DNA from 3 places in the Pseudomonas sp. KH_017 genome. Region 2 is predicted to be linked to each of the others. Evidence: predicted binding sites of a transcription regulator. Region 2 holds the regulator's gene; each other region holds the start of a gene.
What was found. The regulator sigma-54, encoded in region 2, starts transcription at its own class of promoters, with help from an activator protein. The targets are predictions, from matches to a motif close to ANTGGCATNNANNTTGCTNT.
Positions count from the first base shown of each region.

Region 1 (3,275 bases), 710 kb from region 2:
AAAGAAAAATGCGATCGAGCGCGCACCGCCACTCCCACAGGGTTTGCGTTGATACCAACCTTATTCATCGCTTTTCGGGTCTTTTATATGCGTATCAAAGTCCACTGCCAGAACCGCATCGGCATCCTGCGCGACATTCTCAACCTGTTGGTGGAGTACGGGATCAACGTGGCCCGCGGTGAAGTGGGCGGTGAGCATGGCAATGCCATCTACCTGCATTGCCCGAACCTGATCAACATTCAGTTCCAGGCCCTGCGCCCGAAATTCGAAGCGATTGCCGGGGTGTTTGGCGTCAAGCGTGTCGGGCTGATGCCCAGCGAGCGTCGGCACATGGAGCTCAATGCACTGCTCGGTGCGCTGGAATTTCCGGTGCTGTCGATCGACATGGGCGGTTCCATCGTCGCGGCCAACCGGGCGGCGGCGCAGTTGCTTGGGGTGCGGGTCGACGAAGTGCCGGGGATTCCCCTGTCGCGCTACGCCGAGGACTTCGATTTGCCGGAACTGGTGCGCGCCAACAAGTCGCGGATCAACGGGCTGCGGGTCAAGGTCAAGGGGGATGTGTTCCTGGCCGACATCGCGCCGCTGCAATCGGAGCACGACGACAGCGAGGCCATGGCCGGTGCGGTGTTGACGTTGCACCGCGCCGACCGGGTGGGCGAACGCATCTACAACGTGCGCAAGCAGGAACTGCGTGGCTTCGACAGCATCTTCCAAAGCTCGAAAGTCATGGCCGCCGTGGTGCGCGAAGCACGACGCATGGCGCCGCTGGATGCCCCGCTATTGATAGAAGGGGAAACCGGCACCGGCAAAGAGTTGCTGGCGCGGGCCTGCCATCTGGCCAGTCCTCGTGGGCAGTCGCCGTTGATGGCGCTCAACTGCGCCGGCCTGCCGGAGTCCATGGCCGAAACGGAATTGTTCGGTTACGGCCCGGGTGCCTTCGAAGGGGCGCGAGCCGAAGGCAAGCTCGGGCTGCTGGAGCTGACGGCGGGCGGTACGCTGTTTCTCGATGGCGTTGGGGAAATGAGTCCACGCTTGCAGGTGAAGTTGCTGCGCTTTTTGCAGGACGGTTGTTTCCGTCGTGTAGGCAGTGATGAAGAGGTCTACCTCGACGTGCGAGTGATCTGCGCAACCCAGGTCGACCTGTCCGAATTGTGCGCTCGCGGCGAGTTCCGCCAGGACCTCTATCACCGCTTGAATGTGTTGTCGCTGCACATCCCGCCGTTGCGCGAATGCCTCGACGGCTTGACGCCGCTGGTGGAGCACTTCCTCGATCAGGCCAGCCGGCAGATTGGTTGCCCGTTGCCGAAACTGGCCCCGGCGGCCATGGAGCGGCTCAGTCACTACCATTGGCCGGGCAACGTGCGGCAATTGGAAAACGTACTGTTCCAGGCGGTTTCCCTGTGTGACGGCGGCACGGTCAAGGCCGAGCATATTCGCCTGCCGGATTATGGCGTGCGTCAGCCCCTTGGCGATTTTTCGCTGGAGGGTGGGCTGGACGAGATCGTCGGGCGTTTCGAGAAGGCGGTGCTGGAGCGGCTGTATTCCGAGCATCCGAGCAGTCGGCAACTGGGCAAGCGGCTCGGGGTTTCGCATACCACTATTGCCAACAAGTTGCGCGAGTATGAGGTGGGCAAGACTGAGTCATAGCTGAGGCCTGCTGCGTTTGTGCCGGCCTCTTCGCGAGCAAGCCCGCTCCCACAGGGGAACGCATTCCAAATGTGGGAGCGGGCTTGCTCGCGAAGGCGATAGATCAGTCACTCAAGAGGCCAGCACTTGCCACCCACCGGCATGACACCGCCGGTTTTTCGTCTCTGATACAAATCACCAATCCCCTCTGAATCCTCAAAGTCCCCTGTTTGCCGGGCCTCGCGCCGCCAAAAACAAGTTGGTCTGCAAATTGCTTATGGCTCAGCAGTACAGCAGTGGGCGGCAAACGTCCGGCAGGCAGAGGAAAGAGTGTGGACAAGTACCTTTATGTGGCAATGACCGGCGCCAGCCAGAATGCACTGGCGCAAAAGGCGCATGCCAACAACCTCGCGAACATCTCCACCAACGGCTTCCAGAAAGACCTGGAGCAGGCCCGTTCGATGCCGGTGTTCGGTGACAGCTTTCCGGCGCGTGCGTTTGCCATGTCCGAACGCCCGGCCACCGATTTTTCCCCTGGCTCACTGGTGGAAACCGGTCGCGACCTCGACGTCGCCGTGCAAGGCAACGGCTGGATTGCCGTACAGACGCCCGATGGCGGTGAAAGCTATGTGCGCACCGGCAGCCTGAACGTTGACGCCCTGGGCGTGTTGCGCGCCGGCAACGGCATGCCGGTGATGGGCAATGGCGGGCCGATTGCCGTGCCGCCGGAGCAGCAGATCGAAGTCGGCGAGGACGGCACCATCAGCATCCGCGCAATGGGCGAAGGTCCACGGGTGATGGCGGAAGTCGACCGCATCAAGTTGGTCAACCCGGACCTCAAGAACATGACCAAGGGCCTGGATGGTTCGATCCACACCAAGGACGGCGCGCCTGCGCAGGCCGATGCCGGCGTCAAGCTGGTGTCCGGGTTCCTCGAATCGAGCAACGTCAATGCCGTGGAAGAGATGACCTCGGTCCTGGCCTTGGCCAAGCAGTTCGAACTGCACATCAAGATGATGAACACCGCCAAAGACGATGACCAGGCCATGGCTCGGGTCTTGCAGATCAGCTAATTACCAGAACGTCGCGCCGTAAAACAGGCGCACGAGGAGAATCGAATGCTTCCGGCTCTATGGGTTGCCAAGACAGGTCTGTCCGCCCAGGACACCAACCTGACCACCATTTCCAACAACCTGGCCAACGTGTCGACCACGGGTTTCAAACGTGACCGCGCCGAGTTCCAGGACCTGCTCTACCAGATCAAGCGTCAGCCAGGCGCCCAGTCGACCCAGGACAGTGAACTGCCGTCGGGTCTGCAACTGGGTACCGGTGTGCGCATCGTCGGCACCCAGAAAAACTTCACCGCCGGCAGCCTGCAAACCACCGAGCAGCCACTGGACATGGCCATCGACGGTCGCGGTTTCTTCCAGATCCTGCAACCGGACGGCACCACGTCCTACACCCGTGACGGTACCTTCCACCTGGACTCCAACGGCCAGATCGTCAACGCCAGCGGCTTTGCCCTGGAGCCGGCGATTGTCATTCCGAACGACGCGCAGACCTTCACGGTCGGTCGCGACGGCACAGTGTCCATCACCATTGCCGGCAACCCGGCTGCCCAGGTGATCGGCAACCTGCAAACCGCCGAC
Region 1 is NZ_CM174509.1:1,622,913-1,626,187, forward strand. It holds gene AC3IT6_RS07330 (sigma-54-dependent phenylalanine hydroxylase transcriptional regulator PhhR) at 88-1,647, shown strand; gene AC3IT6_RS07335 (flagellar basal body rod protein FlgF) at 1,959-2,699, shown strand; gene flgG (flagellar basal-body rod protein FlgG) at 2,745-3,275, shown strand, end outside.
Region 1: the regulator sigma-54 is predicted to act here: its motif matches at 1,885-1,904, upstream of AC3IT6_RS07335 (flagellar basal body rod protein FlgF).

Region 2 (3,275 bases):
GTCGCGCCACAGGCAGCAAGGTCACCGAGGCGCGCCCGCGTATCGACATGGTGATCCAGCCGAAGAAGAAAACCGACGAGAAAAAGGCCCAGTAATGGCAACTCTGAAAGCTCAGCATCTGGCCAAGAGCTACAAGAGCCGCCAGGTCGTGCGCGACGTCAGCCTGTCCATCGACAGCGGTCAGATTGTCGGCCTGCTTGGCCCGAACGGCGCCGGCAAGACCACCTGCTTCTACATGATTGTCGGCCTGGTACAGGCCGACCAGGGCCGCGTCCTGATCGATGACCTGGACGTCAGCCACCAGCCGATGCATGGCCGCGCAAAGGCCGGTATCGGCTACTTGCCGCAGGAAGCATCGATCTTTCGCAAACTGTCGGTGGCCGACAACATCATGGCCATCCTCGAGACCCGCAAGGAACTCGACAAGGCCGGTCGTCGCAAAGAGCTGGAAAGCCTGCTGCAGGAATTTCACATCAGCCACATCCGCGACAACCTCGGCATGAGCCTGTCCGGTGGTGAGCGCCGTCGCGTGGAGATCGCCCGCGCCCTGGCCACCAACCCGAAATTCATCCTCCTCGACGAACCCTTCGCCGGCGTGGACCCGATTTCGGTCGGAGACATCAAGCAGATCATTCACCACCTCAAGGCCAAAGGCATTGGCGTGCTGATCACGGACCACAACGTTCGTGAAACCCTGGATATCTGTGAAACCGCCTATATCGTCAATGACGGTCAACTGATCGCTGAAGGCGACGCTGAAACCATCCTGGCCAACGACCTGGTGAAGGAAGTGTACCTGGGCCACGAATTCCGCCTGTAAGACACCGAGGTGCCAGAGCAGTCGACGGGCGCTTGTCTCGATAAAAAATCAACTCTTTTTTATTGTTACAGCGCTCTAGGCAAACCCGACGCTTCAAAGATGTTCAGGAGCCAGCCGGAGCAACCTGTCAACAAAACTTTGCAGCTTTTATTGTTACAGCGCTCTAGGCAAACCCTTCAGTTTCAGGCATATAATTTGCTTATGTTTGGCGCCCCGGCGCCCTGTAGTGGATGGCGCATGTGCGCCGGCGAATAAGGTGTTAAGCCCCTGCCATGAAACCATCGCTAGTCTTGAGAATGGGCCAGCAGCTGACGATGACACCGCAGCTGCAACAGGCCATCCGCCTGCTCCAATTGTCGACCCTGGACCTGCAACAGGAAATCCAGGAGGCCCTGGAGTCCAACCCGATGCTCGAACGCCAGGAAGAAGGCGACGACTTCGACAATTCCGACCCCTTGGCCGACAACGCCGAACAAAAGCCCAACACTGACATCCAGGAACCCTCCTACCAGGAAAGCGCCCCGACGGTTGATAACCTCGATGAAGGTGACTGGAACGAGCGTATTCCCAACGAACTCCCCGTCGACACCGCGTGGGAGGACGTTTACCAGACCAGCGCCAGCAGCCTGCCCAGCAATGACGACGACGAGTGGGACTTCACCACCCGCACCTCGGCGGGCGAAAGCCTGCAGAGCCACTTGCTATGGCAACTGAACCTGGCCCCGATGTCCGACACCGATCGCCTGATTGCCGTGACCCTGATCGACTGCATCAACAATCAGGGCTACCTGGACGAAACCCTCGAGGAAATCCTCGAAGCCTTCGACCCGGAACTGGACATCGAACTGGACGAAATCGAAGCCGTCCTGCACCGCATCCAGCAGTTCGAGCCCGCCGGCATCGGCGCCCGCAACCTGGGTGAATGCCTGTTGCTGCAATTGCGTCAGTTGCCTGCCAAGACACCTTGGCTGACCGAGGCCAAGCGCCTGGTCACCGATTACATCGACCTGCTTGGCAGCCGCGACTACAGCCAGTTGATGCGCCGCATGAAGCTCAAGGAAGATGAACTGCGCCAGGTCATCGAACTGGTCCAGAGCCTCAACCCGCGCCCGGGCTCGCAGATCGAGTCCGCCGAAGCCGAGTACGTCGTTCCCGACGTTATCGTGCGCAAGGACAACGAGCGCTGGCTGGTGGAGCTCAATCAGGAGTCGGTGCCACGTCTGCGGGTCAACGCCCAGTACGCCGGTTTCGTGCGCCGCGCCGACACCAGCGCCGACAACACATTCATGCGCAATCAGTTGCAGGAGGCCCGCTGGTTCATCAAGAGCCTGCAAAGCCGCAATGAAACCCTGATGAAGGTTGCCACCCAGATCGTCGAGCATCAACGCGGCTTTCTGGAGTACGGCGACGAAGCCATGAAGCCGCTGGTCCTGCATGACATCGCCGAAGCGGTCGGCATGCATGAATCGACGATTTCACGGGTGACCACCCAGAAGTTCATGCACACCCCCCGGGGCATTTATGAACTGAAGTACTTTTTCTCCAGTCACGTAAGCACCTCCGAAGGCGGCGAATGCTCGTCCACGGCGATCCGGGCGATCATCAAAAAACTGGTTGCCGCGGAAAATCAGAAAAAGCCGTTGAGTGACAGCAAGATCGCTGGTTTACTGGAGGCACAAGGCATTCAGGTGGCTCGCCGCACCGTCGCCAAGTACCGCGAATCCCTCGGGATCGCGCCTTCGAGCGAACGCAAGCGGTTGATGTAGAGCCACGCCACAGCGTTCCAGTGGTAGATCATCTGATCTACCGCTTTATGCACTGGCAACGAAGGAGAAGCTGTATGCAAGTCAACATCAGTGGACACCAACTGGAAGTGACCGAACCTCTTCGCACCTACATCGGCGAAAAACTCGAACGATTGGAGCGACATTTCGACAAGATCACTAATGTGCAGGTCACGATGACCGTCGAAAAACTGAAGCAGAAAATCGAAGCCACGCTGCATATTCCCGGGAATGAAGTGGTCGCAAACGCGGAACATACCGATATGTACGCCGCGATCGACGCACTCACCGACAAGCTGGATAAACAACTCAAAAAGCATAAGGAAAAGACCCAGAGCCTCCTCCAGGGCGCAACCGGTCGTTAACACTCCCTACCCATGATCCGACTTGAAAGTATCCTGACCCCCGGCCGTTCCCTGGTGAACGTGCCGGGAGGCAGTAAAAAGAAAGCCCTCGAACAAATTGCCAATCTGATCGCCCGCGAAGTGCCGGCCCTGGAGATGCAAGATGTCTTCGAGGCACTGATTGCCCGTGAAAAACTCGGCTCCACCGGGTTTGGCAATGGCATCGCTATTCCACATTGCCGTCTCAAGGGCTGTGTTTCGCCCATCAGTGCATTGATGCACCTGGACGCCCCTATCGATTTCGACGCCATCGACGGCGCACCGGTT
Region 2 is NZ_CM174509.1:915,418-918,692, reverse strand. It holds gene lptA (lipopolysaccharide transport periplasmic protein LptA) at 1-95, shown strand, start outside; gene lptB (LPS export ABC transporter ATP-binding protein) at 95-820, shown strand; gene AC3IT6_RS04070 (RNA polymerase factor sigma-54) at 1,093-2,586, shown strand; gene hpf (ribosome hibernation-promoting factor, HPF/YfiA family) at 2,661-2,969, shown strand; gene ptsN (PTS IIA-like nitrogen regulatory protein PtsN) at 2,982-3,275, shown strand, end outside.

Region 3 (3,275 bases), 950 kb from region 2:
CAGACGAATGAAGCGAAACGCATCGTTACGCATGATGGTGCCGTAGGACGCGCCCCGGAACAGATGGGAACGTTCCTTGATCCACTCGCAGAAACGGCTCATGCCGTAGCGACTGAGGCCCTGTTCGGCGATGCCGCGAATTTCCAGCCAGGTGGCGTTGATGTTTTCCCACATGTCGGCGGTGATGCGCCCACGCACCGCATGGGCGCTGGCCCGTGCGGCACCGAGGCAGCTGTAGATGCTCGCCGGGTTGGCCGCATCCAGGGCGAAGAAATGCAGCAGCCGTTCGGCATGCAGTTCGCCATGGCGCTCCAGGTAATCGTCCAGGGTGCCGGTGATCAACAGCGGCATGGCCAGTTCGTGCAAACCGTCGCCGCGACCGTCTTGCGGCATCAGCGACAGCGAATAGCTGATGTCGAGCATCCGTGCGAGGTTTTCCGCCCGCTCCAGGTAACGCGACATCCAATACAAATCCGAGGCAGTTCTACTTAACATGACAGGCTTCCTTTAATCCTCGACCACCCAGGTGTCCTTGGTTCCGCCGCCCTGGGAGGAATTGACCACCAGGGAGCCTTCGCGCAGGGCGACGCGGGTCAAGCCGCCGGGCACGACCCGGGTTTCACGACCCGACAGAACAAACGGCCGCAAGTCGATGTGGCGTGGCGCAATGCCGTTTTCGACAAAGGTCGGACAGGTCGACAGCGACAACGTCGGTTGCGCGATATACGCATGGGGCTTGGCGATGATCCGCGCGCGGAAGGCTTCGATTTCCGCCGCCGTCGCCGCCGGCCCCACCAGCATTCCGTACCCGCCGGAGCCTTGGGTTTCCTTGACCACCAGTTCTGGAAGATTGGCCAGCACGTGGGAAAGCTCAGACGGATTACGGCATTGCCAGGTCGGCACGTTCTTCAGGATCGGCTCTTCATCGAGATAGAAACGGATCATGTCGGTAACGAACGGATACACCGATTTGTCGTCCGCCACCCCCGTGCCGATGGCATTGGCCAGCACCACGTTGCCGGAACGGTAGGACGACAGCAGCCCCGGCACACCGAGCATCGATTCCGGGTTGAAGGCCAGGGGATCGAGGAAGGCGTCGTCGAGGCGACGATAAATCACGTCGACCGCTTTCGGCCCGTCGGTGGTGCGCATGTAGACCTTGTCGTCACGCACGAACAGGTCCGCGCCTTCCACTAGCTCCACACCCATTTCCCGCGCCAGGAATGCATGCTCGAAGAACGCGCTGTTGAAGCGCCCCGGCGTCAGCACCACCACGCTCGGGTTGTCGATCGGGCTGGAGCTTTTCAGGGTATCGAGCAACAGGTTCGGGTAATGGTCGATGGGGGCAATGCGTTGCGCCGCGAACAGCTCGGGGAACAAGCGCATCATCATCTTGCGGTCTTCGAGCATGTAGCTGACGCCGCTCGGTGTTCGAAGATTGTCTTCGAGCACGTAGTAGGTGCCGTCGCCGTCTCGCACCAGGTCGACGCCGGAGATGTGCGAATAGATATCGCGGTGCAGATCCAGGCCCTGCATCGCCAACTGGTACTGCTCGTTGGCCAACACCTGCTCGGCCGGAATGATGCCGGCCCTGATGATGCGCTGCTCGTGGTAAAGGTCGGCGAGGAACATGTTCAACGCCTTGACCCGCTGGATGCAGCCGCGCTCGACTATCCGCCATTCGCTGGCGGGGATACTGCGGGGGATGGTGTCGAAGGGAATCAGGCGCTCTGTCCCTTGCTCATCACCGTAGAGCGTGAAAGTAATCCCGGCGCGATGAAACAACAGATCGGCCTCGCGTCGCCGTTGTGCCAGAAGCTCGTCAGGCGTCTCGGCCAGCCAACGGGCAAACTCCCGATAATGCGGGCGGACCTGGCCGCCGGCATCGTACATCTCATCAAAATAGGTGCGGATCATGCCGTACTCCTTGTCACTCGGACGTCCAGACCTTCGCAAGGCCCGTGCCATCGGCATAAACGCTTAGATTTCAATCGGTTGGATAATCAAGACGCACACACCGCACCAATCCTGTGCGACAAATGCCCCAACCTGATTGCCCCCGCTTCATTGCAAGGCGCTGTGATCGCCTATCACCAGCATAGTCAGAGTTGATTTCACTGCCTGGCAATGGCTGCGGATAATCCATGCATTCGCTGAAAAGCTCACCGAACTTCCCTTTTAGCCGTCTGCCCAGGCGGCTTTTTTTTGCCGAAGTTCAATGACCGAAAATGAAAACGGCCAACCCGAAGGTCAGCCGTCATTGCTGGTTGTCACTGTTCATAAGGTTATGCGAGTCGCCCTCGTACCTCCTGTTTCACACCCCAGCCTTCGATGATGCCGCCCAACGGCTCGACCACTGCTTCGAAACCTTGTTCGAAGTCGCCGATATCGTCGTAGGTGGCATACATGACCTTGCACAACTCCAGCGCCCAGGCGCCATCGTCACGCACACTGACTTGCGCATTCAGGGATTCACCACGGTGGAAATGACCTGCCGCCCTGCGTGCCCGCTCCTCGTCCGGGAAAATGGCGTAGAACTCGATAGGATGAAACCGTGAAAAGTCAAAACCGCCTTCTTTCATGCGGCGCAGAACGCTGCTGCTGATGTCTTCTTGATAGGCTGTGCTCATGAAACGTCCTCCTCAAAACGATGGATAGACTTTCCGTACTCCCTCACCCGCAACCGAACAGCGCGAGCGACGGCAACCGATGTGCCGGCGGGAAACAAGCATGGAGCTGACAAGACCAGACCTTAGCGATCCGTTCGCTGATCTCGCTTGCAGAGTAGCCTCAAGATAGAGCCTCTGCCAAGGCCTGGATGTGAATGCGAGAGGTGTTGCTCAGACTGGAGTAATGCCGAGGATTTGAATGCTGTTCTGGGACTTGAGCTCTTTGACGCACGCATCGGCGGTCCGCCCTTCCAGATCGTTCAGATCCAGTTCGGCGGCAACAGGAAGAAGCCGGGCCTTGATGAGTTTGGCGGCACGCTCGTAGTCCGGGCGCTCGGTGCACTCAAAGACTTCGTCGATGGTTTCGCCATGATCATCCACGAAAGTGACTTTCCACTTTTGCATTGGTGCCTCCTCGATAAAACCCATGAATGGGCTTACCTCTATCTCGACCTTGTTAGCTGGCTAATTGTTCCGCCTTGCTCCGCCGCAATTCACTGTGGGGGCGGCGGTGCGGCGGTCCGACTTGCTCGCGAAGAGGGTGTGTCAGTTGACAGAATTGCTGACTGATACACCGCTTTCGCGAGCAAGCCCGCTCCCACAGGT
Region 3 is NZ_CM174509.1:1,867,395-1,870,669, reverse strand. It holds gene AC3IT6_RS08570 (alpha-E domain-containing protein) at 1-495, opposite strand, end outside; gene AC3IT6_RS08565 (circularly permuted type 2 ATP-grasp protein) at 508-1,917, opposite strand; gene AC3IT6_RS08560 (ribonuclease E inhibitor RraB) at 2,286-2,630, opposite strand; gene AC3IT6_RS08555 (hypothetical protein) at 2,841-3,074, opposite strand.
Region 3: the regulator sigma-54 is predicted to act here: its motif matches at 1,950-1,969, upstream of AC3IT6_RS08565 (circularly permuted type 2 ATP-grasp protein).